Regions from separate parts of the Streptomyces sp. NPDC007164 genome, predicted to be linked through region 1. Evidence: riboswitches for the same ligand, from Rfam matches in the RefSeq annotation. Region 1 holds a riboswitch; each other region holds the start of a gene.

What was found. Region 1 has a riboswitch for cyclic di-AMP ahead of ABZ622_RS29235 (M23 family metallopeptidase). Riboswitches for the same ligand answer to the same signal wherever they lie in the genome.
Region 2: another riboswitch for cyclic di-AMP. It lies ahead of ABZ622_RS01240 (NlpC/P60 family protein); the one in region 1 lies ahead of ABZ622_RS29235 (M23 family metallopeptidase).
Region 3: another riboswitch for cyclic di-AMP. It lies ahead of ABZ622_RS41025 (LysM peptidoglycan-binding domain-containing M23 family metallopeptidase); the one in region 1 lies ahead of ABZ622_RS29235 (M23 family metallopeptidase).

Annotation. Positions count from the first base shown of each region.
Region 1 is NZ_JBEYFB010000030.1:16,986-27,812, forward strand. Features, by position in the region: gene ABZ622_RS29210 (sporulation protein) at 13-1,752, shown strand; gene lhgO (L-2-hydroxyglutarate oxidase) at 2,022-3,278, shown strand; gene trmB (tRNA (guanosine(46)-N7)-methyltransferase TrmB) at 3,283-4,131, shown strand; gene ABZ622_RS29225 (PrsW family glutamic-type intramembrane protease) at 4,342-6,015, shown strand; gene ABZ622_RS29230 (aldo/keto reductase) at 6,058-7,002, opposite strand; gene ABZ622_RS29235 (M23 family metallopeptidase) at 7,188-8,282, opposite strand; cyclic di-AMP (ydaO/yuaA leader) riboswitch at 8,294-8,446, opposite strand; gene ABZ622_RS29240 (PP2C family protein-serine/threonine phosphatase) at 8,686-9,846, opposite strand; tRNA gene ABZ622_RS29245 (tRNA-Met) at 10,101-10,174, opposite strand; gene ABZ622_RS29250 (SPFH domain-containing protein) at 10,259-10,827, opposite strand, start outside.
Region 2 is NZ_JBEYFB010000001.1:294,599-305,425, forward strand. Features, by position in the region: partial or broken gene ABZ622_RS01210 (SWIM zinc finger family protein) at 1-489, shown strand, start outside; gene ABZ622_RS01215 (DUF5691 domain-containing protein) at 861-2,456, shown strand; gene ABZ622_RS01220 (cobalamin B12-binding domain-containing protein) at 2,690-3,103, opposite strand; gene ABZ622_RS01225 (alpha/beta fold hydrolase) at 3,467-4,408, shown strand; gene ABZ622_RS01230 (M23 family metallopeptidase) at 4,678-6,237, shown strand; gene pcrA (DNA helicase PcrA) at 6,379-8,874, opposite strand; cyclic di-AMP (ydaO/yuaA leader) riboswitch at 9,121-9,286, shown strand; gene ABZ622_RS01240 (NlpC/P60 family protein) at 9,294-10,442, shown strand; gene ABZ622_RS01245 (hypothetical protein) at 10,498-10,827, opposite strand, start outside.
Region 3 is NZ_JBEYFB010000098.1:58-8,947, reverse strand. Features, by position in the region: gene dxs (1-deoxy-D-xylulose-5-phosphate synthase) at 1-1,013, shown strand, start outside; gene ABZ622_RS41050 (aspartate aminotransferase family protein) at 1,010-2,407, shown strand; gene ABZ622_RS41045 (XRE family transcriptional regulator) at 2,490-3,098, shown strand; gene ABZ622_RS41040 (DUF6126 family protein) at 3,132-3,299, shown strand; gene ABZ622_RS41035 (tyrosine-protein phosphatase) at 3,306-4,121, opposite strand; gene ABZ622_RS41030 (alpha-galactosidase) at 4,347-6,446, shown strand; cyclic di-AMP (ydaO/yuaA leader) riboswitch at 6,739-6,895, shown strand; gene ABZ622_RS41025 (LysM peptidoglycan-binding domain-containing M23 family metallopeptidase) at 6,899-7,822, shown strand; gene ABZ622_RS41020 (SGNH/GDSL hydrolase family protein) at 8,011-8,856, shown strand.

The DNA.
Region 1 (10,827 bases):
GAGGGGTGGCGCATGTCCAGGGAGCAACGCGGACCGAACGAGAAGCTCGGAACCGTTCTCGCCCTCGCGGGAATCAGCAACGCCGGGCTCGCCCGGCGGGTCAATGACCTCGGGGCGCAGCGCGGTCTGACACTTCGGTACGACAAGACCTCGGTGGCCCGGTGGGTCTCCAAGGGCATGGTGCCGCAGGGCGCCGCGCCCCATCTCATCGCTGCGGCGATCGGCGCCAAGCTCGGCCGGCCGGTCCCGCTGCACGAGATCGGGCTCGCGGACGCCGACCCGGCGCCGGAGGTCGGGCTGGCCTTCCCGCGCGACGTGGGCGAGGCGGTCCGCTCGGCGACCGAGCTGTACCGGCTGGATCTGGCCGGGCGGCGCGCGGGCAGCGGCGGGATCTGGCAGTCGCTCGCGGGCTCGTTCTCGGTGAGTGCGTACGCGACGCCCGCGTCCCGCTGGCTGATATCCCCCGCCGACGCGACGGTGGAGCGAGACGCGGCGGCGGCCGGGGTCCCCGCCTTCGACACCCACGGCGCACGGGGCGCACGGAGCGATGCAGGGGCGCAGAGCCCGCCGGGCAAGGAGGCGAGGAGCGCGGCGACGGTGCCGCCCGGCGCCCCGGCCGCGCTGAACGCCCGGGCGGCCCGGACAGCGCTCGGCACGCTGGGAGCGCTGGGCACGCGACAGGCACCCGCCATCCCCGCCCAGCCCCGCCCGGACACGGCACCGGCACCCGCCCCGGCCCCGGCCCCGGCGGCGGATCCGGCACCCGTGTCCCCCGCCGTCCCGGCCACCGCGGTCACCACCACCGTGATCACCACCACCAGCGACATCTCACCGCTGCGGGTCGGCCACAGCGATGTCTCCAAGCTGCGCGAGGCGGCCCAGGACGCCCGCCGCTGGGACTCCAAGTACGGCGGCGGGGACTGGCGTTCCTCGATGGTTCCCGAGTGTTTACGGGTCGACGCCGCACCGCTGCTGCTCGGCTCGTACAGCGACGAGGTGGGCCGGGCGCTCTTCGGCGCCGCGGCCGAACTGACCAGGCTCGCCGGCTGGATGGCCTTCGACACCGGCCAGCAGGAGGCCGCGCAGCGCTATTACATCCAGGCGCTGAGGCTCGCGCGGGCCGCGGCCGACGTCCCCCTGGGCGGCTATGTGCTCGCGTCCATGTCGCTCCAGGCGACGTACCGCGGCTTCGCCGACGAGGGGGTCGACCTCGCACAGGCCGCCGTGGAGCGCAACCGGGGCCTCGCCACGGCCCGCACCATGAGCTTCTTCCGCCTGGTGGAGGCGCGTGCCCATGCCAAGGCGAACGACGCGTCCGCCGCGGGATCCGCGCTGAAGGCCGCCGAGGGCTGGCTGGAGCGCTCCAGGGGCGGCGACGCGGACCCGTCCTGGCTGGGCTTCTACTCGTACGACAGGTTCGCTGCCGACGCCGCCGAGTGCCACCTCGATCTGAAGGCGCCCCGGCAGGTGCGGCGCTTCACCGAACAGGCGCTCTCCAGGCCCACCGAGGAGTTCGTCCGCTCGCACGGGCTGCGGCTCGTGGTGTCGGCGGTCGCCGAGCTGGAGTCGGGCAATCTCGACGCGGCCTGCGCCGCGGGCACCCGGGCGGTGGAGGTGGCGGGCCGCATCTCCTCGGCGCGGACCACCGAGTACGTACGTGATCTGCTGCACCGGCTCGAACCGTACGGCCACGAGCCCCGCGTCGCCGAGCTCCGCGAACGGGCCCGGCCGCTCCTGGTGGCCCCCGCCTAGCCGGCCTGATCGGGCCGGTCGGGCCACGCGGGCCGACCGGCGCACGACGGCGGACGGACGGACGGACTGCGGGCGGACGGCGGCAGGCATACGCGCGGTGTCGTCACGGCATCCGGACGGCATCCGCGTGGCATCTGGACGGCATCCGGACGGCATCCGTGCGGACGCGGGTGTGCCACGGGCCGTAAAGATTCGGCGCCACGCTGGGCCTCGCTGGTTTGAGTGCGTTGTCAGTGGGTCAGTGCACTATCGGGGTGGGAGGTGGCGTGATGATGACGCGCGCGGCGTACGACTGCGATGTGCTGGTGATCGGCGGCGGGATCGTCGGCCTGTCGACGGCGTATGCGATCACGCGCACCGCGCCGGGCACCCGGGTGACGGTCCTGGAGAAGGAGTGGGGCCCGGCCCGGCATCAGACCGGGCGCAACAGCGGAGTGATCCACAGCGGCATCTACTACCGCCCCGGCTCGCTCAAGGCCCGCTACGCGGTGCGCGGCGCCGCCGAGATGGTCGACTTCTGCGCCGAGCACGGCATCGCCCACGCGGTGACCGGCAAGCTGATCGTCGCGACCGAGCGGTCCGAGCTGCCCCGGCTGCACGCCCTGGTCCAGCGCGGCCGGCAGCACGGGCTGCCGGTGCGCGAGCTGGGCCCCGCCCAGATCACGGAGTACGAACCCCGGGTGCGCGGCCTCGCCGCGATCCGGGTCGGATCGACCGGGGTGTGCGACTTCGGCGCGGTCGCGGCCCGGTTCGCCGCCGAGGTGAGCGAGGCCGGCGGAATGATCCGTTACGGGGCGGAGGTCACCGCGATAGACCGGCGCCCCTGGGGTGTGGCGGTGCGCACCGCGGACGGCACGGTGGTGCGGGCCCGGGTGCTGGTCAATTGCGCGGGGCTGCACTGCGACCGGGTGGCCCGGCTCGCGGGCGACGACCCGGGCATGCGGATCGTGCCCTTCCGGGGCGAGTACTACGAGCTGGCTCGGCCGGAGCTGGTGCGCGGCCTGGTCTATCCGGTGCCCGATCCGGCGTTCCCGTTCCTCGGGGTCCATCTGACCCGGGGCCATGACGGCGGCGTCCACGTCGGTCCGAACGCGGTGCTCGCGCTGGCCCGCGAGGGGTACGGCTGGCCGGTCGTGCGCCCGCGCGAGCTGGCGGACACCCTGGCGTGGCCCGGCACCTGGCGGACAGCGCGCAGACACTGGCGGTACGGGGCGGGCGAGGTGCACCGTTCGCTGTCGAAGCACGCGTTCACCCAGGCCGTGCGGCGGCTGCTGCCGGAGGTGACGGAGGCCGACCTGAGACCGGCCCCGGCCGGGGTCAGGGCCCAGGCGGTGCTGCGGGACGGCACTCTGGTGGACGATTTCCTCATCCGCGAGGCCCCGCACACCGTCCACGTGCTGAACGCGCCGTCGCCCGCCGCGACGGCCTCGCTGCCCATCGGGCGGGAGGTGGCACGCAGGGCGCTGCTCCGGGCACGGGAGACGGGGTGGAGACCGCCCGCCGTAGAATCGGGGCATTGTGTCTGAGCCCATGAACCCCTCCGAAGGCCTCTCCGGCGACTCCCCCGAGAGCTCCTCCGAGCGCCCCTCCTCGTCCGCTGCCGGGATTCCGGACGATCTGCGCGCCGCCTCCTTCGAGCGGCAGCGCAGGCTGCGCCAGGAGCCGCGCTTCCCGGGCGGGCCCGCCGTCGATCCGGCCGGCTCGCACCACGAGCGCCGGATCCGCAGTTTCCAGCCGCGCCGCAGCCGCGTCACGCCCGGCCAGGAGGACGCCCTGCTGCGGCTCTGGCCGAAGTGGGGCCTGGACATCGACGGGCAGCGCGTCCTCGACCTGCCCGAGCTGTTCGACGGGCTGCCGACCGTGCTGGAGATCGGCTTCGGGATGGGTGAGGCCACCGCGCAGATGGCCGCCGACGACCCGGGCACGGGCATCCTCGCCGTCGATGTGCACACCCCTGGCCAGGGCAATCTGCTCGGCCTCGCTGACCGCAACGGCCTGTCGAACATCCGGGTGGCCAACGGCGACGCGATCATCCTGCTGCGCGAGATGCTCAAGCCGGACTCGCTGGACGGGCTGCGGGTGTACTTCCCCGACCCATGGCCCAAGAAGCGCCATCACAAGCGGCGGCTGATCCAGCCGGAGTTCCTCGATCTGGTGGCGCAGCGGCTGAAGCCGGGCGCGGTGATCCACTGCGCGACCGACTGGGAGCCGTACGCCGAGCAGATGCTGGAAGTGCTGAGCGCGCACCCCCTCTTCGAGAACACGCAGGCGGACGGCGGCTACGCGCCCCGGCCCGCGTTCCGGCCGCTGACCCGCTTCGAGGGACAGGGCCTGGACAAGGGCCACGTCGTGCACGACCTGCTCTTCGCCCGCCGCTGAGACCGGCGTGGGGCCCGGGGCGTGCCGGTGCGGTGCGTGCCGGGACGGTGGTGGGGCCGGGACGGTGAGGGCCGGACCGGTGGAAGGGCCGGGATGGTGGAGCGGCCGGACTCGTGGAGCGGCCGGGCCGGTGGGCGATGCCCGCGAGCCGGGCGGCCGGTGGGCGCCCCATGGTCAGGAGTCAGTGCTGCTGGTTAGGGTCATTGCGTGGTGTCCGACGGGTCTGTCCAGCAGCGGCAGTCACAGCCCGCCGTCCCGCTCCTTGAGGAGCAGCGGGTCGGCGAGATCCTGGCTGCCGTGCCGGAGCGCAGGCACTGGCATTACCGGCCGCGCCGCGTGGGCGTGGTGTGGCGCAGCCGGACCTTCCGCGTCGCGGCGGTGTTCACGGTGCTCGCGATCTGCGGTCTGGCGATCCTGGCCCTGGTCCGCGACCAGACGGGCACTCAGGGGTTCCTCGTCGGCCTCGGCCTGGCCGTGCTGCCCGTCCCGCTCCTGCTGGCGGCGTTCCGCTGGCTGGACCGGGTCGATCCGGGCCCCTGGCGCAATGTGCTGTTCGCCTTCGCCTGGGGTGCGTTCGCCGCCGCCCTGGTAGCGATCCTGGCGAATTCCTTCGCGACCCGCTGGATAGCCACGACCATCGCCGACCCGTCCAACGCCGACACCCTCGGCGCCACGGTCATAGCCCCGGTCGTCGAGGAGAGCGCCAAGGCCGCCGCGGTCCTGCTGATCTTCCTGTTCCGAAGAAGGGAGTTCAACGGGATCGTCGACGGCGTCGTGATCGCCGGCATCACCGCGAGCGGCTTCGCCTTCACCGAGAACATCCTCTACCTCGGCAACGCCTTCGGCGAGGACCAGCAGATCGGTAACTCAGGCGTTGTGTCGGTGACGGCCGCGACGTTCTTCGTACGGGCGGTGATGTCGCCGTTCGCGCACCCGCTCTTCACCGTGCTGACCGGCATAGGCTTCGGGCTCGCCGCGGCCTGCGCCCGGCGCCGGCGGATCCGCCGCATCGTGCTGCCGCTGCTGGGGCTCGTCCTCGCCATGGGCATGCACTCGCTGTGGAACGGGTCGGCGGTCTTCAGCCCGTACAGCTTCTACGCCGTGTACGCGGTGTTCATGGTCCCGGTCTTCGGCCTGGTGACCTGGCTGGTGATCTGGTCGCGCCGACGGGAGCTGCGCACCCTCGCCGCCGAGCTGCCCGCCTACGCGGCGGCGGGCTGGCTGAGCCCGGCGGAACCGCTCGCCCTCTCCTCGATGCGGGCCCGCGGCCTGGCCCGCGACGCGGCACGCCGCCAGTACGCCGTCGCGGCCCGGGGCCGCTGGGACACCCCGTACGGGCCCGGCTGGGCGCCCGGGTCCATACCGGCGGCGATGCCCGGAGCGATGCCCGGAGTCATGCCCGGAGCCGCGCCAGGAGCGATGCCAGGAGCCATGCCCGGAGCCGTGCCCGGTCCTTCTGCCCAGGCCGCGGCGCAGGCGAAGGCCGCGACGCGGGCCGCGGAGGCCCACGGGAAGGCGGCCGCCCGCGCCGTCGCCGAGTACGAGTCGTTCGCGACCTCGCTGGCCGCACTGCGCCTCCGGGCCCGCCGCGGAACGGCCGACCCGGACTTCGCCGGACGCGAGCTGGAGCTGCTGCACCACCTCTGGCAGCGCAGGGAGGTGGCCGCCCCCGCCCTGACGTACGCGGCGCAGGCGACGGGGCTCCTGCGCCCCCACCGTCTGCCGCCGCTCCCGTACGCCCAGCAGTTCACTCCGCACACGCAGTACGGCGCATACGGCAACGGCCCCGCCCAAGCGGGGGCGCATCCCCAATCCCCCGGCCCCGGCCCCGGCTACAACCCCGGCTACAACCCTTATCTGATGCCGCAGCAGCCACCGCGCTGAGGCCTGCCCGACGGATCGGGCAGACCCCGCCGGGCGGGCGAATCAGGCGGATGCCTCGGTGAGTTCGGCCAGCTCCTGCTCGGTCAGCGTGAGGTCCGCGACGGCCAGCAGCGCGGGCAGCTGCTCGACCGTACGGGCCGAGGCGATCGGCGCGACCACGGTCGGCCGGGATGCGAGCCAGGCCAGCGCGACGGTCGCGATCTCCGCGTCGCGCTCCCTGGCGACCTTGTCCAGCGCGGCCAAGACCTTCTGTCCCCGCTCCGACTCCAGGTGCTGCCGGGCGCCCTCCGCCCGCGCGCTCTCCACCGAGGTGCCCGGACGGTACTTTCCGGTGAGGAAGCCGGAGGCCAGCGCGAAGTAGGGCACGACGCCGAGCCCGGCACGGGCCGCCGTGTCCTGGAGCTCGCCCTCGTAGGTGTCGCGGGAGACCAGGTTGTAGTGCGGCTGGAGGGCGACGTAGCGGGCCAGGCCCTCGCGCTCCGAGAAGTCCAGGGAGGCCCGGAGCCGCTCGGGGCCGATGTTGGAGGCGGCGATCTCCCGGACCTTGCCCTCCTTCACCAGCTGGTCCAGGGCGGTGATGATGTCCTCGACCGGCACGGTCTCGTCGTCGAAATGCGTGTAGTACAGATCGATGTGGTCGGTGCCGAGCCGGCGCAGCGACTCCTCGGCCGCGGCCTTGATGTTGGCGGGAGCGAGCCCCTTGTACCGGGGGTGGGTACTGACCTTCGTGGCGACGACGATGTCGGAGCGGTTGCCGCGTGCGGCGAGCCACTTGCCGATGACGGTCTCGGACTCGCCGCCCTCGTTGCCCGGAATCCAGGCCGAGTACCCGTCGGCGGTGTCGACGAAGTTGCCGCCCCCCGCGGCGTACGCGTCCAGAACGGCGAACGACTGCGCCTCGTCGGCGGTCCAGCCGAAGACGTTGCCGCCGAGAGCGAGCGGGAAGACCTGGAGGTCGGAAGGGCCCAGCTTACGAAGAGAAGTCATAGGTGAAACAACGGATTCTGCTAGGCCCGCTATTCCGGTGGGCCCATCCCGGAGCCGGCTGTTCGAGGAACTCACCGCTCCTCGTCCCGCCCACCTCCCACCGCCCACAAACAGACCGGCAGCCCTGACGTCGGGGGGTGAGCGTCAGGACTGCCGGGGTTCAGCGGCCGGCGAACCGGCTCGGATCAGGGGTTGAGGCCCTTACCGCGGAGCCAGGCCATCGGGTCGATGCCCGTTCCGCCGGCGGTGTGGACCTCCAGGTGGAGGTGCGGTCCCGTCACGTTGCCGGTCGCGCCGACCCGGCCGATGGTCTCGCCGGTGCTGACCTTCTGGCCGACGCTGACGCCGATCGAGGACTGGTGGCAGAACCACAGCTCCGTACCGTCGTCGAGCTCAAGCACCGTGCGGTAGCCGTACGCGCCGGACCAGCCGGCCGACTTGACCGTGCCGCCGTGAATGGCCTTGATCGGGGTGCCGGTCGGGGCCGCGAAGTCGAGGCCCGTGTGGTGGCCGGAGGACCACATCGAGCCGGCTTCGCCGAAGGTCGAGGTGATCGTGTACGAGGAGGTCGGAATGGCGTAGCTGGCGGCGAGCTTGGCCAGCCGCAGCGCCTCCGCCTTCTTCTTGGCCTCCTCCTCCGCCTTCTTCTTCTCGGCGGCGGCCTTGGCCTCGGCCTCGTCCTGCTGCTTCTTGGCCTCGGCGGCAGCCTTCTCCGCGGCCTTCTTCTCCTCGGCCGCCTTGGCCTCGGCGTCGGCGGCGTCCTGCTGCTGCTCGGCCTGCTGGAGGATGCGGGCGCGGAGCGCCTCGCCCGCGTCCGTCGTGCCCTGCTCGGCCTCGGCGGTGGTGATGCCGGCGGTGGTGAGCGGGGCGGTGGCGGCCGTGACCTCGGTCTTGTCGGCCTCGGACTCGTCGGAGAACAAAGCGCCCACGCCCGGAAGGGACTTGGCGTCGGGGAGGTTGTTCTTGATCGAGTCGGGCACGGAGATGGAGACCGGCGGCTTGCTCTGCGCGGTGGCCATGCCACCCGCGCCGACCGCCGCTATGACGCCGACACCCAGCACCGTGGAACTGCGGGCGAGGCCGTTGCGCTGCTTGGCGACGCGGTGCCTGCCGCGCACCGGGCGGACCGACTCCTCGGTGGGGTTCCACTCGTCCCAGCCACGGTCGGGCTCACTGGTGAACTCACCCGTGAAATTGCCGGTGAAGTCGCCGCCGGGCTCGGTGCCGTAGTCGGAATCGAACCGGGACGGGGCCTCGGGGGCAGGCTTGTTGGACGCCACGGGGGCGCACTCCTTTCCTTCCTTCTCGCCTACCGGGTTAGCTGACGGGTTCGGAGCAGGAAGGTCTCCTACGGGCCCCTCTGCCTCTCACGAGACACAGGTGTCCGATTCACCCCATGTAGGTGGTTCCCCGGTTCCCTTGCGGAATTCGGCGCTCGCGCGCGGTGCCGCCACTGACGACGGCTGGGACGACCGCGCTGCGTTATCGAACGTTAATAGACACCGGGGCCGTATTCCAAGCTGTTCCAACTGATCGTTCACTTCTTTGGCCTGGACTTTACGGGACACAAGCGGGTGGAATCGGACGAGTTGACCGACCCTCAGCCACTACCCTGTTTCTGACGTTGCGTCAAACGTTATGCGGAGCGACGCCCTTCGATTACACACGGTGGCAGCGCCCCCATCACGCCTCCTCGGCACCGACGATCGGCACGGTCCTTCGCCGGTCCGGCTGCCCCTCCGCCGGACGTACGACCGCGAGCAGCGCCATGTCGTCGGTCGACCCGCCGCCCGTGTGCAGCCGTACGTCATCGGTCAGGGCCGACAGCAGCTCTTCGGGCCCCGGGAAGATCCGCCCGCGCAGCCGGGCCGCCGGATCGTAGAAGACCCCCTCGGCGTTCCGCGCCTCGGAAAGGCCATCCGTGTAGAGGAGCAGCGTCGTCCCGGCCGGCAGATCCCACTCGTCGGTGCACTCCGGCCACGCCCCCAGGCCCATCCCCAGCGGCAGCGCGGGCACCGACGGCTTCAGCACGTCCAGCGCCCCGTCCGGATGCAGCAGGATCGGCTCGGGGTGACCCCGGTTGACGATCCGCACCCGGGACAGCCCGGACGGGATCTCGGCCAGCACGGCCGTGATGAACCCTTCGAGCACGTCGAGCCCACCCCGCCGCGCCTCCTCCCGGGCCAGCGCCCGCTCCAGCCGCCCCGCCACCCCCTCCAGTGAGGCTTCCTGCTCGGCGGCCTCGCGGAACGCCCCGATGACCACCGCCACCGTCTCCACGGCGTCGAGCCCCTTCCCCCGCACGTCCCCGACCACCAGCCGCACCCCCCACGGGGTGTCCGAGACGGCGAACAGGTCACCGCCGACGAACTCGTCCGCCTGCGCCGCCTCGTACCGCGCCGCGACCTGCAGTCCGCCGGTCCGGTCGGCCGGCTGCGGCAGCACCGCGCGCATGGCGGTCTCCGCGATGAACCGCGCGGAGGCCAACTGCTCGTTCCCGCGCCGCACGACCCCGTTGATCACGACCGCGAGGACCGAGACGGTGGCCAGGGTCAGCAGTTCGATCAGCGGCACGGCCTCGGGCAGCGTGCTGCTGTACAGCCGCAGCACGATGACGGCCAGCATCGAGGCGATACCGGTGCGGACGGTGCTGGCCAGCGAGAAGAACGGGGCGGCGATCAGCGGAGCGGCCACGAACAGCGGGATGGCGGTGAAGGTCGGCGGGGTGAGGACGTCGAACAGCAGTCCGCCGAGGATCATCAGGGGAGGCAGCGCGCGTACGAACCGCCGGCTGCGGGCACCGCTCCCGGCGTGCTTACCGCGCCGCTTCTCCCGCTTCCACACCTGTGGTCTCCTGCCCGGTACGCGCGCGGCTGCGGACGGTACCGCGCCCCACCCCCAGGCTCGCCGGACCGGAACGAAGCGGCGACTCCTCGTCGGCCGATGGAGGGACACGGAGGAGGGAAACGGGGGGAGGGAAACGGGGGGAGGGAAACGGGGGACACGAGGAGGGACATGTACGCCGCGGCTCGCACGCCATGCGGCGAAACGAATTCAGGCCCGGCACGCTGTGTGCGTGCCGGGCCTGAATCCTTCAGTAGCGGGGACAGGATTTGAACCTGCGACCTCTGGGTTATGAGCCCAGCGAGCTACCGAGCTGCTCCACCCCGCGTCGTTGAATGCAACTCTACGCCATCCCGGGCGCCCTTTTGACCACTCGGTCCGCCCGCCCCCGATCCACCCGCACCGAGCCGCGTCAGGACTGGTTCGTCTCGGAGATGCGGGGCATGGAATCGGCCTTCCCGTGGACGGCCGACTGCTTCACCGGGTTCGCACCGCGTTGCAGCGAGTGGAGGATCGCCAGCCCCTGGCTGACGACACCCGCCGCCATCTCGTTGACGCCGTTGGTGCCGTTGAGGACGGTGAGGTCGGCGCCGGACATGCCCCGGGCGGCCGCGTCGGCCAGCGCGGGCAGGTTCTCCACGATGCGGTTGGCCGCGATGAGCTCCTGGTTGCCGTCACGCAGCGACGCGGCGCGCACGCTGTTGGCGTCGGCCTGCGCCTGGGCGAGGGCCCGCTCGGTGTACGCGTTGCCGTCGGCCTCGAACTTGACCCGGTCACGGGCCGCCTCCGCCAGGGTGCGCTGCCGGTACGCCTCGGCGTCCGCCGGGCGCCGGACCTCCGCCTCCAGCCGTTGGGCGGCGAGCGCGGCCTGCCGCTCGGCGAGTGCGGTCTGCTCCTCGATGACCTCGTGCGAGGCCCTGGCCTGGGCGAGCGGCCCGGCCTGCGCGGCGCGGGCGTTGTACTGCTCGGTCTCGGCGAGGA
Region 2 (10,827 bases), on a different contig from region 1:
GTCGCGCGCCGCATCTGGCTGCACGGGAGGGAGACGGGCCGCACGGCCCTGCTGCTCTCCTTCGGAGCGGCCGGGCGCTCCCCCGGTCTGGCGCTGCCGGTCGGCGTCACGATCGACGCCGAGATCACGACCCATCCGGGCTCCGGCCGACTGCGGGCGGAGCTGGGCCGGCAGTTCGGTGTGCCGTCGCCGACCGGTACGCCGCCACCGGGCGACACGACAGCGGCCGCGATCGGCGGTTACGGGGATGCCCTGCGGGAGGACCCGTGGCTGGATGCCTGGCCGGTGACCCTGCGCGACGTCATACCCGTGCCGTCCGGGGACGGCTGGCAGCTGGTGGACGCCGCGGGCGATGCGGCGCTGCCCGTCGCCCCGGCGGCTCTCTCCCGGCCCGGGCTGTGGAAGCTCGTCGCGCTCTCCGGCGGCTCTCCGGTCACGGTCTTCGGCGAATGCGGCCACCGGGGCTTCGACCCGTTCGCGGCCTGGTCCACCGGGTCCGACGACGGCTCCGGAACCGGGGTCGGGGTCGGCACTGAGTTCGGGGGCGGGGCTGAGGGCGGAGGCGGGACCGTCGCCACAGCTGGAACTGGGCCCGTCACCGGAACCGAGGCCACGGCCGAGACAGGAACCGTCACTGGGACCGGAACCGGGGCTGGGGCCGGGGCCGGGGCCGAGACCGGAACCGAGACCGCATCCGCATCCGGGACCGCAGCCGGTACCAGGGGCGTCGCCGCAAGCGCAGCCGCAGCCGCGGCCCGGAGCGACGCCGGCTCCGGGCGGGTCGGGGCGGGGTCCGGGATCGTGCCGCTCATCTGATGTTGGGCCCGAAGCTCGAAGGGGGAAACATGCAAGGGGGACCGATGCCTCGCACCATCACACCCGCGCCGTGGAAGGAGCTCGTCACCACGGCGCTGCTCGGCACCGACCGCCGCCCGACGGCGGGAGACGGCGGTGCTGCCGGGCTGCTGGACGCGGCGGCGCTCCACACCGTACGGCGCAGGGCCGGGCTCCGGCCCGCCGCACCCGCCGCCCGGCCCGAACCGGCGCCCGTCGACCAACGGCCGCCGCTGCCCCCGGCCGCGCGGCGCAGGCTCGCCCAGCTGCTGGCGGACCGGTCGGCAGCGGCCGGGTCGGGCGGCCGTCGAGGTACGGCGCCCGATCTCACGGAGCTGATCCCACAGTGGCTGGCCACCGCCAACCAGCAGGGCTTCCGGGCCCCGGCCGCGCTGCTCCCGGCCCTGCTCGACGCGGCCAGGGCCCGTACGGATCTGCGGCCGCAGGCCCTCACCTTCGCCGGGCCGCGCGGACTGTGGCTGGCGGAGCTGAACCCCGAGTGGAAGTTCGCGCTGCGCGGTTCGTCCGGCGGCTCGTCGCTGCCCGACCCGACAGAGCCGGAAGCGGTCACCCTGCTGTGGGAGGAGGGGCTGTTCGCCGAGCGGGTCGCCCTGCTCGGGGCGGTTCGGGCCCACAATCCCGTCGCGGCGCTCGCGCTGCTCGCGACCACGTGGACCACCGAGCGGGCCGAGGACCGGCTGATGTTCCTCGACTCGCTGCGCACCGGGCTGTCCGCGGTGGACGAGCCCTTCCTGGAACAGGCGCTCTCCGACCGCAGCCGCAACGTCCGCTCGACCGCCGCCGAACTGCTCTCCGCGCTGCCGGAGTCGGCGCTCGCCGGCCGGATGGCGTCCCGCGCGCTGTCCTGCGTGAGCCCGGACCTCACCGGCGACGAAGCCTCGGTCGCCGTGGAGGCACCGCACGAATGCGACGCCGCGATGGAGCGGGACGGTGTGGTGGCGGTGCCGCCGTCCGGTCGGGGGGAACGGTCCTGGTGGCTCGGCCAGTTGGTGGAGGCGGCACCGCTCGCCACCTGGCCGGCCCGGTTCGGTGGCCGCTCCGCGCAGGAGATCGTCGGCCTTCCGGTCGCGGACGGCTGGGCCGAGGAGCTGCACGCGGCATGGTGCCGGGCGACGGTGCGGCAGCGGGACCCCGAGTGGGCCCGCGCGCTGCTCGGCACCCCCTCCCTGCCTCCGTCGAACGGCCCGGGTACGGCATCGCTCGCCGAACGGTCGAAGCTCCTCGGCATACTCCCGTCGGCCGAACGGGCCGGCTGGGTGGCCGACTTCATAGCCGCGCACGGGCTGTCGGAGGCCTTCCAGCTCCTGGGCGTCTGCCCGACCCCCTGGGCCGGGCCGCTGGGCCGCGCGGTCGTCGACGCCCTGGACATCGCCCGGGACGCGGGCAGCTACCCGTGGAGCTTCAGCGGCGTGATGGGCCTCGCCGAACGCTGTCTGAACCCGGCCGAGGCGGACCGCCTGGAGGTCCTCACCACCACCCCGGACGAACCGGAGGACGCCTCACCGGGCGCGAACGGCTACTGGTCGGAGGCCTTCCAGCGGCTGGTCTCCACGTTGCGGCTGCGCGCGGCGCTGGACTCGGAGCTGACCCCGGCAGTCTGACGAAACCGACGGCGGACGCGAAGCCGACGGCAGACAAGCCGAAACGGAGCGGGACGGGGCATCACCGAGCGGGGCGGCGCAGAACCGAGCGGAGCAGAACGGAACCGAGCGGAGCGGGAGGGAACAGAACGGGGCGGGACGTAACGAGACAGAGCATGGCGCGGCAGGACAGCGCCCCGCCCCTCCCGGCGACGCGGCGCGGGTGGGACGGGGCAGGGCCCGGCGGGCGAGGGTCAGGCCTCCGCGGGGTGGCGCACGTTCGCGTTGACCCAGTCGACGATCGATGTCGTCGTGGCGCCCGGGGTGAAGATCTCCGCGACGCCCTGGTCCTTCAGCGGCGCGATGTCCGCCTCCGGGATGATGCCGCCGCCGAAGACCTTGATGTCCTCCGCCTCGCGCTCCTTCAACAGCTCGATCACCTTGGCGAAGAGCGTGTTGTGCGCACCGGAGAGGATCGAGAGGCCGATCGCGTCGGCATCCTCCTGGATCGCGGTGTCCACGATCTGCTCGGGCGTCTGGTGGAGCCCGGTGTAGATGACCTCCATGCCCGCGTCACGCAGCGCCCTGGCGATCACCTTGGCCCCGCGATCATGGCCGTCCAGGCCCGGCTTCGCCACCACCACACGGATCGGACCGGTCACACCCATCACTGCCTCCACATGCCTCTCCCGTGCCTGAAGGGCCGGGGATGTGAACGAACGTTATCTACAGCATCCCGCAAGCCGTCGTTTCGCGGTGGACGGGGAGGGGGAAATCACACGTGGGACATGTTCACCGGGCGCCGTTCCTGTAATCACGCGGCACACCTGCCGTGCGGGACCGGCCGCCAGGGGAGCCGCTGCGAGGTCGCCGTACCACCGCGCCGTCAGCCGCGCGGCACGGTGGTACGGGCCACCCGGCCGGGCATGACGTCCGACCGAGCGGTCGGCCGCGCCGCCGTGACGGCATCCCATGAGAGGGCATCCGGGGCCGGAGCCGCCTCCCCCGCTTGCCGGAGCAGGAGGTCGGCCATGATGGACCTGCCTTTTCTTACCCCGCTGCTGCGCCGGCCCTGCCCACGCCCTGCCACCCTGCTGCCATCCGCGCTGCTGCCATCCGCCCTGCTGCCATCCGCGCTGCTGAAGGCCACCGCACTGGAGCTGGCGGTGCTCGCCGGGCATGTGCTCCTGTACCCCACCGGCATGTACCCCACCAGCACGTGTCCCACCGGCGTCACGGGGGAACGACGGACCACGCCCCTCCCGTCCGCCCCGCACACCGCACCCCCCGACGCCACCGCCCCGGCCGGGACCCCCGTCCTCCCCGCCGAGGGTGACGAGCACCCCCCGGTCGTCCTGCTGCACGGCTTCATCGACAACCGTTCGGTCTTCGTCCTGCTGCGCCGCTCCCTCGCCCGGCACGGCTGGCGCCATCTGGAGTCGCTCAACTACTCACCGCTGACCTGCGACATCCGGACGGCGGCCGAGCTGCTCGGGCGGCATGTAGAGGAGATCTGCGCCCGCACCGGACACCACGAGGTCGACATCGTCGGGCACAGCCTGGGCGGTCTGATCGCCCGCTACTACGTGCAGCGGCTCGGCGGTGACCAGCGGGTGCGCACGCTGATCACCCTCGGCACACCCCACGGGGGCACGGCCGTGGCCCCGCTGGCGAGTGCGCACCCCATCGTGCGGCAGATGCGTACGGGATCCGCACCGATCGAGGAGCTGCGCAGGCCCGCGCCCGGCTGCCGCACCCGGTTCGTGAGCTTCTGGAGCGAGCTCGACCGGGTGATCGTCCCGGCCGAGGCGGCCTGCATCGACCATCCGGATCTCGACGCGCAGAACGTACGCGTCACCGGGATCGGTCATCTCGCGCTGCCGGTGCACCCGGCCGTCGCCGCCGCCGTCCGGCAGGCGCTGGAGTCCCGCGAACCGGCGGCCGAGGCGAACGGAACGGCAGGAGCCGCGTGAATCGGCGGAGCCGAACGGACCGGCGGAGCCGAACGGACCGGCGGTGCGTCCGGAGACCCCACAAATAGAACGCGTTTCGAACATAAGGCCAAGGCTGTGTGAGCAGTCCGTCGAAAGACGGCCGATTGCCCGTTTCCTGAGCCGCCCAGGCCCGCCGAAGATTGTCGGCGTCACGTACCGCCGGGTACAGTCGCGGCCACTGCTCCCCCTGGGATCCCCCCACCGGACCCCAGAGCACAGGTCCTGCTGCCGAGGCGAGAGAGAAGTTGGTGAACGACCAGCACCCCCACGCCGGGTACGCCGGATACGACAGTGATGCGACCGGCAGCTTCGACAGCGACCCGCTCTTCGGATCGCTCCCCGGTGGTCAGGACGGCGCGTACGGCAGCGGCTACGGCGCCGGGCAGTCCGGGTACAGCGGCCAGTACGACTCCACCCAGTGGGACACCGGCGCACACCCGACCGCCTCGTACGACGCCTACGCCCCGTACACCGCGCAGCCCCAGCAGCAGTACGAGGCGGCGCAGACGTACGAGACCACGGCCACCTGGACGCCCGTGACCGACTACGGCACGGAAGCGACCGCCACCGCCACGTTCGCCGGCATCCCGGCGCAGGGCGGCGCCCCGGACACCACGGGCCAGTGGGGCACCGGCAGCTGGCACACGAACGACCAGTGGGCCACCGGCGGAACGGCCGTCTACGACTCCGGCGCGTACGACGCCACCGCCTGGAACACCGGCGCCACGCCCGAGCACGATCAGCAAATCGCGCAAACCACGGAAACCGCACAGCTGTCCTACGAGGCGCAGCCGGCACACGAAGCACCCGAGGCGCCCGCGGCTCACCAGGTGCCCGAAGCACGCGAGACCTACGCCGACCCGGCCCTCTCGTACGACCCCTACGAGCCTTACCTCGCCAACAGCGTGGACGGCGCAGCGGACGACGCGCATGACGCGGGCGTCGCAGTCACCACCGACGCCATGGACGCCATGGACGCCACTGACGCCATGGACATCGCGGACGCCGTGCCCGGCCCGCACCGCCCTCTCGGCCGCTCCGCCACCCGCGGCGGCGGCACCGGCCGCAGTCGGCGGCGTTCCCCCGCGAAGCGTTCCGCGCTCCTCACCGTCGCCATTCCCTCCGCCTGCGTGATGAGCGTGGCCGGCATCGCCGCGGCCTCCGTCGGCGGGCTGGGCGGCGAGGACAAGAAGGACGACAGCAAGACCACGATGGCGGCGTCCGACCCCGGCTCCGTCAAGGCGGGTGTGGCCAACAACAAGCTGGACACCCAGCTCGCCAACCTCAGCGCCGACGCGGAGAACTTCGCCGACCGCGCCAGCCGCACCCAGGAGCGCATCGACCTGCGGGAGCGGCAGGCCGCCGAGAAGAAGAAGCGCGTGGAAGAGGCCGCCCGCAAGGAGGCCCTGCGCCCCAAGTTCGTCATGCCGGTCAAGCGGCACGGCCTCAGCGCGTACTTCGGCCAGGCGGGCGTCAACTGGATGTCCGTGCACACGGGCATCGACTTCCCCGTCTTCGAGGGCACGCCCGTGATGGCCGCGACGGACGGCACCGTGCGCACCCAGCTGAACAGCGCCTACGGGAACATGGCCATCGTCACCATGGCCGACGGGACCGAGACCTGGTACTGCCACCTCAGCGGCACCAAGATCCGTTCGGGCCCGGTCAAGGCCGGTGACGTCATCGCGTACTCCGGCGACACCGGGAACTCGACCGGTCCGCACCTGCACTTCGAGGTACGGCCCGGGGGCGGAGCGGCAGTGGACCCGCTGCCCTGGCTCCGCAGTCACGGCGTCAACCCGACCTGACCCGAGCCGACCTGACCCGAGCCGACCTGACCCGAGCCGACTTGGCCTGAGACGACCCGAGCCGACCTGGCCCGCCCCGATCTGAGCCGAGCCGAGCGACAGGCGGGGGCTGTGGCCCCCGCCCACCCGCTCTCGCCCCGGCTACAGCTTCTCGACCGGCGCGTACCGCAGCAGCAGCTTCTTCGGGCGCTCGTCCCCGAAGTCGACCGTGGCCTTCGCCTGGTCGCCGACGCCCTCGACCGCCGTGACCGTGCCGAGCCCGAACTGGTCGTGCGTGACCCGGTCTCCCACGGCCAGCGCGATCGTCGGCTTGTCCGAGGTCCGCCGGGTCGCGAAGCCCGAGGGTCCGGAGCGCGAACGCGAGGCGGACAGCGACGAGGTGATCCCCGACGTCGGTCCGGCCGGTGCCGCCATCGGCCCCTTCCGCTTCCACTCCAGGTGCTGGTCCGGGATCTCCTCCAGGAACCGCGACGGCGGGTTGTACGAGGGCTGTCCCCACGCGCTGCGCATCGCCGCCCGGGTCAGGTAGAGCCGCTCGCGGGCCCGGGTGATGCCGACGTAGGCGAGCCGCCGCTCCTCCTCCAGCTCCTTCACCTGCCCCAGCGCCCGCATGTGCGGGAAGACGCCGTCCTCCATGCCGGTCAGGAAGACGACCGGGAATTCGAGGCCCTTCGCGGTGTGCAGCGTCATCAGCGTGATGACGCCGGAGCCGTCCTCGTCCTCGTCGGGGATCTGGTCGGAGTCGGCGACGAGCGCGACCTTCTCCAGGAACTCCGCGAGCGTGCCCGTCCCCGCGCCGGTACCGACGGCGGTGCCGGTGCCGGTGTCCGCGCCGTTCTCGCCGTCCTCGCCAGCCGCGCCCTGCTCCTGCTCGAATTCGAGGGCCACGGCGGCCAGTTCCTGAAGGTTCTCGATCCGGGTCTCGTCCTGCGGGTCGGTGGACGCCTGGAGCTCGGCGAGGTAGCCGGTGCGCTCCAGGACGGCCTCCAGGACCACCGCCGGGCCCGCGCCCGACTCGACGATCGTGCGCAGCTCCTCCATCAGCGTGTTGAACCGCTTGACGGCGTTGGCCGACCGGGCCGCCATGCCGTACGCCTCGTCGACCCGGCGCAGCGCCTGCGGGAAGGTGATCTTCTCGCGCATGGACAGCGCGTCGATCATCGCCTCGGCGCGATCGCCGATGCCGCGCTTGGGCACGTTGAGGATGCGGCGCAGCGGGACGGTGTCCTCGGGGTTGGCGAGGACGCGCAGGTAGGCCAGGATGTCCCGGACCTCCTTGCGCTCGTAGAAGCGCACGCCGCCGACGACCTTGTAGGGCAGGCCGACGCGGATGAAGATCTCCTCGAAGACGCGGGACTGCGCGTTCGTACGGTAGAAGATCGCGACGTCACCGGCCTTGGCGTCGCCCGCGTCGGTGAGCCGGTCGATCTCGTCGGCGACGAACTGCGCCTCGTCGTGCTCGGTGTCGGCGACATAGCCGGTGATCCGGGCGCCCGTGCCGGCGTTGGTCCAGAGGTTCTTGGGGCGGCGGCTCTCGTTGCGCTCGATGACCGCGTTGGCGGCGGACAGGATCGTCTGCGTGGAGCGGTAGTTCTGCTCCAGCAGGATCGTGGTCGCGTTCGGGTAGTCCTCCTCGAACTGGAGGATGTTGCGGATGGTCGCGCCGCGGAAGGCGTAGATCGACTGGTCCGCGTCACCCACGACGCACAGCTCGGCCGGGGCGTCGCCCTCGCCCGCCGGGCCGACCAGCTCGCGTACGAGGGTGTACTGGGCGTGGTTGGTGTCCTGGTACTCGTCGACCAGGACGTGCCGGAAGCGGCGGCGGTAGTGCTCGGCGACGTCCGGGAACGCCTGGAGCAGGTGGACCGTCGTCATGATGATGTCGTCGAAGTCCAGCGCGTTGGCCTCGCGCAGCCGGGACTGGTACATCGCGTAGGCCTGGGCGAGGGTCTTCTCGAAGCCGTCCGCGGCCTGGCCGGCGAAGGTCTCCTCGTCGATCAGCTCGTTCTTCAGGTTGGAGACCTTGGCGGTGAACGACTTCGGCGGGAAGCGCTTCGGGTCCAGGTCGAGATCGCGGCAGACCAGGGCCATCAGCCGCTTGGAGTCGGCGGCGTCGTAGATCGAGAACGACGAGGTGAAGCCGAGCCGCTTCGACTCGCGGCGCAGGATGCGTACGCACGCGCTGTGGAAGGTCATGACCCACATGGCGTTGGCGCGCGGTCCGACGAGCTGCTCGACGCGCTCCTTCATCTCGCCCGCGGCCTTGTTGGTGAAGGTGATCGCCAGGATCTGGCCGGGGTGCACCCCGCGCTCCGCGAGCAGGTGGGCGATCCGGTGGGTCAGCACCCGGGTCTTGCCCGAGCCGGCCCCGGCGACGATGAGCAGCGGGGAGCCCGCGTGGACGACGGCGGCGCGCTGCTCGGTGTTCAGCCCGTCGAGGAGCGCCGCGGAGTCGATGACCGGGCGGTGCGCGCCGTCGCGGTAGTAGGCCTCCCTGGGCGGCGGGGGCCCGTCGAACACGCCCGCGAAGAGGTCCTCCGGCACCGCTTCGGGTACGGAGTCCTCGGGGGGCGGCGGGGGCTCTTCCTCCGAGTGCTGGAGGCCGGCCAGGAAACTGTCGTCAAAGAGGCTGCTCATCGCTTGTCGAGTCTAGGCCGCCGCACCGACAGCCGTGGGCCGCATGACGAACCGCACACGACCGACGGCACACAAAGAGAGCGGGCACCCACTCCCCGTGAGGGAATCCGGCCCTCAGCACCCCGCTCCGGCAAGGTCACGAAAATGTATCGGACATATCGAGCATCAACCTTCACAGCGGCACCATGGGTTGGCTAGCGTGCTCGACCGGGCGGCCCGTACCCCCTTGAGGCGAACCACGCCGAGCGGGCTCCCCCGCCGAATCCGGGCTGCCCTCGCGGGAGTTCGGAACCGGGGACCCAGACGCAGTACCGGGGTGAATCGGTCCTTATCCCCCACTCGGACCGTAGGGCAGCCTTCCGTTCCGCCCGAACCCGACAGCTAACCCGGTAGGCGGTCCACGGAAGGAGATGCCGGTCTTGGCATCCCATCGCAAACCGCGCCCCCGGGTGCGCACCACCGCACCGGCCGTCGGGCTCACCACCGCGGCCCTCGCGTCCGTGACCCTGTTCTCCACGCAGAGCGCGGTGGCCGCGCCCGGTCCGAAGCCCGGCGTCGAGGACGTACAGAAGAAGGTCGACGACCTCTACCGGCAGGCGGGCACCGCGACCCAGCAGTACAACCGGGCGAAGGAAGCCTCCGCCACCCAGCGCGCCAAGGTCGACGCCCTGCTGGACGACGTCGCGAAGCGCGCCGACAGGCTCAACGACGCCCGCAGGACGCTCGGCACCTACGCGGCCGCGCAGTACCGCAACGGCTCCGTCGCACCGAGCGCCACGTTCTTCCTGGTCGACGACCCGCAGTCGTACTTCGACCAGAGCCAGCTGATGGACCGGATGACCAGCCGGCAGCAGACGGCGATCACGGACTTCCGTACGCAGCAGGCCAAGGCGGCGAAGAAGCGCTCCGAGGCGGTGCGGAGCCTGGAGACGCTGACGACGACACAGAACACGCTGCGCACCAGCAAGCAGGACGTCCAGAAGAAGCTGGGCGAGGCGCGCACGCTGCTGTCGAAGCTGACCGCCGAGGAGAAGGCGCGGCTCGCGGAGATCGAGCGCAAGAAGGAGGCGGAGGCGAAGCGCAAGGCGCGGGAGCTGGCGAAGCAGCAGGCCGCCGCGAAGGCCGAGGCGGACCGCAGGGCCGAGGAGGCCGCGAAGGAGTCGGGGGGCGGCAGCGGTACGGGCACCGGGTCCGGGACCGGCTCGGACAGCAGCGCCACCACCAAGGCGGAGAAGGTCCTCGCCTTCGCCAGGGCCCAGATCGGCAAGCCGTACGTCTGGGGCGCGACGGGCCCGGCATCGTACGACTGCTCCGGGCTCACCCAGGCCGCCTGGAAGGCGGCGGGGGTCGACCTCCCGCGCACCACGTGGGACCAGGTCAAGACCGGCACCCGGGTCGCCACGGCGGACCTGCGGCCGGGGGACCTCGTCTTCTTCTACGACGACATCAGCCACGTCGGCATCTACAAGGGCGACGGGATGATGATCCACGCCCCGAAGCCCGGGGCGAACGTGCGCGAGGAGTCGATCTACTACATGCCGATCTACGGCAGCGTGCGCCCGGCGTAGCGGGCCCCGACGCGTCGCGCCGCCCCAGCACCGGGGCGGCGCGGCGCGGGCGGGATCAGGTCCAGAGCGTGGCGATGAAGATGTTGAGGAGCGTCAGCCCGCCCACCGCCGCGAAGGCGCCCTTGTCGACCTTCTCCTCGTCCCGCTTGATGTAGACGAGCGCGAGGACGACGACCAGGACCAGCAGCTTGACGCCGATCTTGATGTTGTTGACGTGGTTGCCGTCGGCCTCGTTGAGCCCGACCAGTGCGACACCGGTGACCAGCATGGTCAGCGCGCCGTGCAGCATCGCCGGGACGAACCGGGCCGTGCCCGCGCCCATCGCCTTCATCTGGGTCAGGAAACCGCCCAGCAGGGAGGCGATCCCGATGATGTGCAGGGCGAC
Region 3 (8,890 bases), on a different contig from region 1:
ACACCGTCGGCGCGATGGACCCGCTGACCTGCGCACCGCTCGCCCCGGCCGGCGGACCTTCCTGGACGTCGGTGTTCGGCGACGAGATCGCCAGGATCGGCGCGGAGCGGCCCGACGTCGTGGCGATCACGGCGGCGATGCTGCATCCCGTGGGGCTGACGAAGTTCGCCGAGGCCTTCCCCGACCGGGTCTGGGACGTGGGCATCGCCGAGCAGCACGCCGCCGTGTCCGCGGCCGGACTGGCCACCGGCGGCCTGCACCCGGTCGTCGCCGTCTACGCCACCTTCCTCAACCGGGCCTTCGACCAGCTGCTGATGGACGTCGCGCTGCACCGGTGCGGGGTGACCTTCGTCCTCGACCGGGCCGGGGTCACCGGACCCGACGGGCCCTCGCACAACGGCATGTGGGACATGTCCCTGCTCCAGGTCGTCCCCGGGCTGCGGATCGCCGCCCCGCGCGATGCCGACCAGCTCCGGGCCCAGCTCCGCGAGGCCGTCGACGTCGACGACGCACCCACCGTGATCCGGTTCCCCAAGGAGTCGGTGGGGGAGCCGGTCCCGGCAGTCGGCCGGATCGGCTCCTTGGACGTGCTGCACCGGACGGAGGACGCCGATGTGCTGCTCGTGGCCGTCGGCGTGCTCGCCCCGGCCTGTCTGAAGGCCGCCGATCTGCTGGCCGGGGCCGGGATCCGCTGCACCGTCGTCGACCCGCGCTGGGTCAAGCCGGTCGACGAGGCACTGCCCCCGCTTGCCGCCCGGCACCGGCTGGTCGCCGTCGTCGAGGACAACAGCCGGGCCGGTGGCGTCGGCTCGGCGGTGGGGCAGGCGCTGCGGGACGCCGGGGTCGACGTACCGCTGCGTACCTTCGGCATCCCCGAGCAGTTCCTCGCGCACGGCAAACGTGCCGAGGTGCTGGCCGACATCGGGCTCACTCCGGTCGAGATCGCCGGCCGGATCAGTGCCGTACTGGCCGCCAAGGAGGCGGCGACAAAGACCGAGGAGAGCGGGGCATGAAGGACGACGGGCCCAAGGGCTTCGACCTGGCGCGGCTCCTCGCGGAGCGCGGCGCCGAACGCTACGAGCTGCACACCAGGTACCTCAATCACCAGCTGCCCCGCATGCTCCGCACCATCGGCTTCGACAAGGTCTACGAACGGGCCGAGGGCGCACACTTCTGGGACGCGGACGGCAACGACTACCTCGACATGCTCGCCGGATTCGGCGTGATGGGCCTGGGCCGGCACCACCCCGTCGTACGCAAGGCGCTGCACGACGTGCTGGACGCCTCGCTCGCCGACCTGACCCGCTTCGACTGCCAGCCGCTGCCCGGACTGCTGGCCGAGCGGCTGCTCGCGCACAGCCCGCACCTGGACCGGGTCTTCTTCGGCAACAGCGGCACCGAAGCGGTCGAGACGGCCCTGAAATTCGCCCGCTACGCCACCGGCCGGCCCAGGATCCTCTACTGCGCCCACGCCTTCCACGGGCTGACGACCGGCTCCCTCTCGGTCAACGGCGAGGACGGCTTCCGGGACGGCTTCGCGCCCCTGCTGCCGGACACCGCCATCGCGCTCGGCGATCTCGACGCCCTGCGGCGCGAGCTGAAGCGCGGCGACGTGGCGGCGCTGGTCGTCGAGCCGATCCAGGGCAAGGGCGTCCACGCGGCTCCGCCCGGCTTCCTGCGGGAGGCGCAGGAGCTGCTGCACAAGCACAAGGCCCTGCTCATCGCCGACGAGGTGCAGACCGGACTGGGCCGCACCGGCGACTTCTACGCGTACCAGCACGAGGAGGGCGTCGAGCCCGATCTGGTCTGTGTCGCCAAGGCCCTCTCCGGCGGCTATGTGCCGGTCGGGGCGACCCTGGGCAAGGACTGGATCTTCCGCCGCGTCTACTCGTCGATGGACCGGGTCCTGGTGCACTCCGCGAGCTTCGGCTCCAACGCCCAGGCGATGGCGGCCGGGCTCGCGGTCCTCGCGGTGATGGAGGACGAGGAGACCGTCGCGCATGCGCGACGCACCGGTGATCTGCTGCGCGACCGGCTGACCGCGCTGGTCGACCGCTACGAGCTGCTGCACGAGGTGCGCGGGCGCGGGCTGATGATCGGCATCGAGTTCGGCCGGCCGTCGTCCCTCAAGCTGCGCGGCCGCTGGACCATGCTCCAGGCGGCCCGCAAGGGACTCTTCGCGCAGATGGTGGTGGTGCCGCTGCTCCAGAAGCACCGCATCCTCACCCAGGTCTCGGGCGACCACCTGGAAGTGATCAAGCTGATTCCGCCGCTGGTGATCGACGAGGCGGACGTCGACCGGTTCGTCACGGCGTTCACCGCGGTGATGGACGACGCGCACAGCGGCGGCGGACTGATGTGGGACTTCGGCAGGACACTGGTGAAGCAGGCGGTCGCCAACCGCTGATCCCGGAGAACAGCCGGCCGGCGGGTTTTGCCTGAGAGGCAAGAAATTTGCCTCTCAGGCAGGCTCCTGGCCCAATGGGTACATGAATCCTCCAGACGGAGGGGCGGCCGACGAGCTGCCCGGAATCGCGCCACGCCTGCGCGATCTGCGCCGGAGCCGTGGTCTCACCCTGGAGACCGCCGCTCAGCGGGCGGGGCTCTCGCCCGCCCATCTCTCCCGGCTCGAAACGGGACGTCGCCAGCCCTCGCTGCCGATGCTCCTCGGTCTTGCCAGGATCTACGGTACGACGGTCTCCGAACTTCTCGGCGAGACGCCCCCCGAACGTGACGCGATCATCCGCGGCGGGACGTTCGAGGGGGCCGAGGCGGACGGCTGGATGTACCGGCAGGCCGGCGGCTCCGGCCGGGCCATGCAGGCGCTCCGCGTCCGCGTCCCGCACGGCGCCCAGGGCGACCTCGTGCGCGTCCATCCCGGTGAGGAGTGGCTGTACGTGCTCGCCGGGCACCTCCGGGTCTGGCTCGGGGACACCGTGCACGACCTCGCCCCCGGCGACAGCGCGCACTTCGACTCGCTCACGCCGCACCGGATCACGGCCGTCGACCGCGACGGTGCCGAACTGCTCTTCGTCCACACCCTGATGCAGAGCCCCGCCGCCGAGCTGTGCCTCGGCAGCGGTATCCACCGTCGCTGAGACCGGTTCCACCGGTCGCCAGAGAGGACCGTCATGTCCGATTCGGAGAACTTCGACCCGCTGGGATCGAAGAAGAACTACGAGGCCCAGGAGCGGAAGTTTCCGCGCGGCGTGGTGATCAGGCTGTTCGCCTACCTCGTCGCCGGTCACATCTTCGCGGCCTTCCTCTACCTGCTCTTCGCGGTGGCCGGCAAGGGCTGACCGCGCCTAGCGAGCCTCGTCCAGGAGCCGGTCGCGCAGCCGGTCCCGGGTCTCGGGGGCGAGCTTGAGGCCCTCGGAGAAGTAACGGTCCGTGCTGCCCCAGGTCTCCTCGATGGTCGCGAAGGCCGCGGCGAGGAACTCGGCATGGGCGCCGAAGAGCGGGTTCAGCAGCTCCATCACCTCGGCCGACATGCCGTCCGCCGAGGTGTCGCTGCGCTGCACCCGGTAGCGGCGGTGGGCGTCGTTGGACTTCAGGTAGTCGGCCTCGATGGCCTCGCGCTCGACGCCGACGGCGAGCAGCGACACCGCGATCGACAGCCCGGCCCGGTCCTTGCCCGCCGCACAGTGCATCAGGGCCGGAACACTGTCCTCGGCCAGGGCGTGCAGCACCCGGCTGTGCTCGTCGGTGCGGTCCCGGATGATCGAGCGGTACGAGGCGATCATCCGGTTGGTGCCCTTGCCGTCGCCGAGGATCGAGCGCAGCTGCTCGATGTCGCCGTTGCGGACCATGTGCCAGAACTCCGAGCCGTCCGCCGGGTCGGAGAGCGGGATGTTCACACTCCGTACGCCGGGCAGCTCCACATCCAGCCCGTCGAGCTTGCGGTCGGCGGCGTTGCGGAAGTCGAAGACCGTGTGCAGACCGAGGCCGCCGAGGAACGAGGCGTCCTCGGCGGTGGCGTGCGCGAGGTGACCGCTGCGGAAGAGCCGCCCGTGCCGCACCCGTCGCCCGTCCGCGGTGGGCAGCCCGCCCACGTCGCGGAAGTTGCGGACACCCGCCAGCTCGGGTTCCGTCGACGGGATCTGCGGCAGCTGCTGCGTCACGGTGACTCCTGGAGTGTCTGGTGCCGGCGCGAGTCGCAGGCAAGGCCACTCCTGCGACGATACGACATTGATTCCTCAGGCAATCATCTCGGCCTTTCCCTGTCGATACCCGGGCGAACTCCGGTTCTCCCGCGGTGAATCCGCACGGCGAATTCCTCGCCGGGCCGTTGCCCATACCCCGTCGATGGTCGATGATGTGCGGAACTGTTGGAATGTGGGGATGCGATGATCGAGACGGGCAACACCGGCCGGGCCTGGCTGCTCACCGGGGCGAGCAGCAGCTACGCACTGCGACTGACCGAGCAGGACGAGCTGGTCCATCTGCACTGGGGGCCGAGGATCACCCTCGCCGCGGCCGAGGCGCTGGCCGCGGCCCCGGAACTGGACTTCAGGGCCTTCGAGTCCCACCTCGACGGCCGGGAGGAGTATCCGGTCGAGGGCGGCCCCAGGTTCGTCCGCCCGGCGCTCTCGGTACGGACCCCGCAGGTCCGCGGCACCGAGTGGGCCTTCGACGCCGCCGAGGCGGATGGGGACGAACTGCGGATCGGCTTCACCGACTCCGTGCACCGGCTCGCCCTGATCCTGCACTACCGGATGCGCGACGACTCCGATGTCGTGGAGCGCTGGGCCACCGTCGCCCACGCCGGACCGGACGGCCCGCCGCTGGAGCTGCTGCGCGCCGACGCGGCCGCCTGGTCGCTGCCGGCCCGCGACGGCTGGCGGCTGAGCCGGCTGCACGGGCGCTGGGCGGCGGAATCGCGGCTCGAACGGGCGGAGCTGCTCCACGGCGAGAGCGTCATCTCCAGCAGGCGCGGCCACACCGGCCACCAGTTCCTGCCGTGGGTCGCACTGGATGCCGACGGCGCCGCGACGGAGGAGAGCGGCGAGGTGTACGGCTGCGCGCTCGGCTGGTCCGGATCGTGGCGGATCTCCGTGCAGCGGCTGCCCGACGGGCTCGTGCAGATCACCGGCGGCGCCGGGTACGACGACGCCGGACTGCTCCGGCTGGCGCCGGGCGAGTCGTACACCACACCCGTCTTCGCCGGGCTGTGGAGCGGGCAGGGGTTCGGCGGTGCGAGCCGCGCCTGGCACGCCTGGCAGCTGGCCCATGTGATCCCGGACGCGCAGAACCCGCGGCCGGTGCTCTACAACTCCTGGGAGGCGACGGGCTTCGACATTTCGCTGGACCAGCAGCGGGTCCTCGCCGAGCGGGCCGCCGCGATGGGCGTCGAGCTGTTCGTCGTGGACGACGCGTGGTTCGGGCAGCGGACCAGCGACCGGGCCGGGCTCGGCGACTGGACGCCGAATCCGGACCGCTTCCCCGGTGGGCTGAAGCCGCTCGCCGACGAAGTGCACGGGCTCGGCATGCAGTTCGGAATCTGGGTCGAACCGGAAATGGTCAATGCCGACAGTGATCTCTATCGCGCCCATCCCGACTGGGTGCAGCACTTCCCCGGGCGGGCGCGCACGGAGTACCGCAACCAGCTGGTACTCAATCTGGCCCGTCCCGATGTGCGGGCATATCTCTGGGAGCAGCTGGACGCGCTGCTTTCCGGCACGCCCATCGACTATGTGAAATGGGATTTCAACCGCTGCTTCACCGATGCGGGCTGGCCGGGCGAGGAGTACCCGCAGAAGCTCTGGGTCGAGCACGTGGAGGGTCTGTACGCGCTGATCGACCGGCTCAGGGCCGCGCACCCCACGGTCGCGTTCGAGTCCTGCTCGGGCGGCGGCGGCCGGGTCGACCTGGGGATCATGTCCCGCACCGACCAGGTGTGGACCTCCGACAACACCGACCCGCTCGACCGGCTCGCCATTCAGGAGGGCTTCGGACACCTCCACCCGGCCCGGGTGATGGCCGCCTGGGTCACCGACAGCCCGAACCACCAGCTCAACGACAGGCGCAGCTCGCTGCGCTTCCGGTTCGTGAGCGCGATGGCCGGAGTGCTCGGGGTCGGCGGGGACCTCACCGAATGGAGCGAGGAGGAGCTGGCCGAGGCCCGGACCTGGGTGGAGCTCTACAAGGAGATCCGCCCCGTCGTGCAGCAGGGCGAGCTGTACCGGCTGCGTGAACCGCGTGGCGGACTCAGCGCGGTCCAGTACGTCCACGGGGACGACGCCGTGGTCCTGATGTGGCTGGAGGCGCAGCGGTACGGGGAGTGGCCCCCGGCCCTGCGGCTGCGCGGGCTCGACCCCGAGGCGATCTACACCTGCCTGGACACGGGGGCGGTGCACCACGGTTCGACGCTGCTGCATCAGGGGCTGCACACCGGACTTCGCGGTGATCTCGACGCACGGGTGCTGAGGCTCCGACGCGGGCGATAGGCGAGATATGTCCGTAATGCGGGCTTTTGTCCGAACATGGCCTGCTCATAAGGGATATGAGGGTCGCCTCGTGAGCGGGATCATATCCGTGACGGTGTGTTGCGACGGGCGAGTCGGGTAATCCGTGCGCGGGGCGGAATGCCAAGATCCTTAATCCACGGAGTGTTACCGGAATTCCGCGCCGATTTCCCGGCGCGGATTCCGGCGTGGAACCCATGGCTTGTTCTCGTCGTCCCGACTCGCTTACGGTCACCGCAATCCGGACGGACCGCCGAATCCTGCCGCCGCCCGGAATTCACATCCACTCATCGCGTGGCAGGAGCGGGGGAACCAGGTAAGCCGCCGGCCGGAGAAATCCGGCCGGCTCGGGGTGAAGCCGCGCTCAGCGCGGCCGGGCATCTCCAGCCCGAACCCGACAGCTCACCTCGCAGGCGCCGGAGAGGAAATACGTCATGCCCATATCGGGTAAGCACCGTCGTCCGAAGCTCAGCACCATCGCCCGTGGCGTCGTCGCGGCAAGCGCCGGCGGTGCCGTCGTCGCCCTGCCGCTGCTCGGCGCCACCGGTGCCCAGGCCGCGGAGCAGTCCGCCCCGGCCGTCGCGTCGCAGGCCGCCGCCACGCACGCCGCTCCGGTCGCGCAGAAGCAGGCCGCCACCACGACGTACTCCGTCGTCTCCGGCGACTACCTGTCGAAGATCGCCGCCGAGCACCGGATCAAGGGCGGCTGGCAGCAGCTGTACCAGGACAACCGCAAGGTCGTCGGCGAGAACCCCGGCCTGATCTTCCCGGGCATGAAGCTGACCCTCGGCTCCAAGGCGTCCGGCAACGCCGCGCCCACCGGCGCCGGCACCGGCTCGGCCCTCCCGTCGAAGGCGCCCTCCGCCGTCGAGAAGTCGGCCCCGGCCAAGACCTCGTCCGCCCCGAAGACCGAGGCCCCGGCCGCCGCTCCGGCCACCGCCCAGAGCAGCGCCTCCGGCTACGTCCACCCGGTCCCGGGCAACCACACCACCGGTTACCGCGCCTCCGGCTCCAACTGGTCCAGCGGCAGCCACACCGGCATCGACTTCCCCGTCGCCACCGGCACCAGCGTCAAGTCCATCACCTCCGGCACCGTCGTCACCGCCGGCTGGGGCGGCGCGTACGGCAACCAGGTCGTCGTCAAGCACGCCGACGGCCACTACTCGCAGTACGGCCACCTGTCCTCCATCTCCGTCTCCGCGGGTCAGGCCGTGAGTGCCGGTCAGCAGCTCGGCCTCTCCGGTGCCACCGGCAACGCCACCGGCCCGCACCTGCACTTCGAGGTCCGCACGGGCCCGGCGTACGGCTCGGACATCGACCCGATCGCCTTCCTGGCCTCGCACGGCATCTCCGTCTGAGCCGAACGGCCGGGCAGCTGAATCACCAAGCATGATCTGAGCAATACGGAAGGGGCGGTGCGCGGCGGCGCACCGCCCCTTCACTTATTCCCCCTTTACCAAAAACTGACCGGGTGGTCTATCTCACCACCCGTCAACCCCATATTACGGTCGCGTAGGTCACATTCGGCGGTGCAGGATAAGCGTTTGTGGCAGACGATTCGAGAAAAAACCAACGTGGCGTCAACAACCGACAGGGCGTCATCGGGTCGTACGCGGCGATCGGCGACAGCTTCACCGAGGGAGTCGGCGACCCCGGCCCGGACGGGACCTTCGTCGGCTGGGCGGACCGTTTCGCGGTACTTCTCGCGGACCAGCTCCCGGACCCCGATGCGGCGACCGGCACGGAAGGTTCCGCGCACGGGAATTTCAGATACGCCAATCTCGCCGTACGCGGACGCCTCCTCGACCAGATCGTCGAGGAGCAGGTGCCGCGCGCCAAGGAGCTCGCACCCGACCTGGTGAGCTTCTGCGCGGGCGGCAACGACATCATCCGGCCGGGCACCGACCCCGACGACGTGGCCGAGCGCTTCGAGCGCGCGGTCGCCGAGCTGACCGGCGCGGTCGGCACGGTCATGGTCACCACCGGCTTCGACACCCGTGGCATACCCGTGCTGCGCCATCTGCGCGGCAAGATCGCCACCTACACCGCCCACGTACGGGCCATCGCCGACCGCTACGACTGCCCGGTCCTGGACCTGTGGTCGCTGCGGTCCGTCCAGGACCGGCGCGCCTGGGACGACGACCGGCTCCATCTGTCGCCCGAGGGACACACCAGGGTCGCGCTGCGCGCCGCCCAGGTCCTCGGCATCGACGTACCGGCCGACCCCGACCAGGAATGGCCCCCGCAGGCACAGCGCGGCACCCTCGAAGTACGGCGCGACGACATCCACTGGGCGCGCGAGTACCTGGTTCCCTGGATCGGCCGGCGGCTGCGCGGCGAGTCCTCCGGCGACCACGTCGAAGCGAAGCGCCCGGACCTCCTGCCGCTCTAGTAGTGCTTCGTTAGGTTCTGCGTCTACTCCGGTT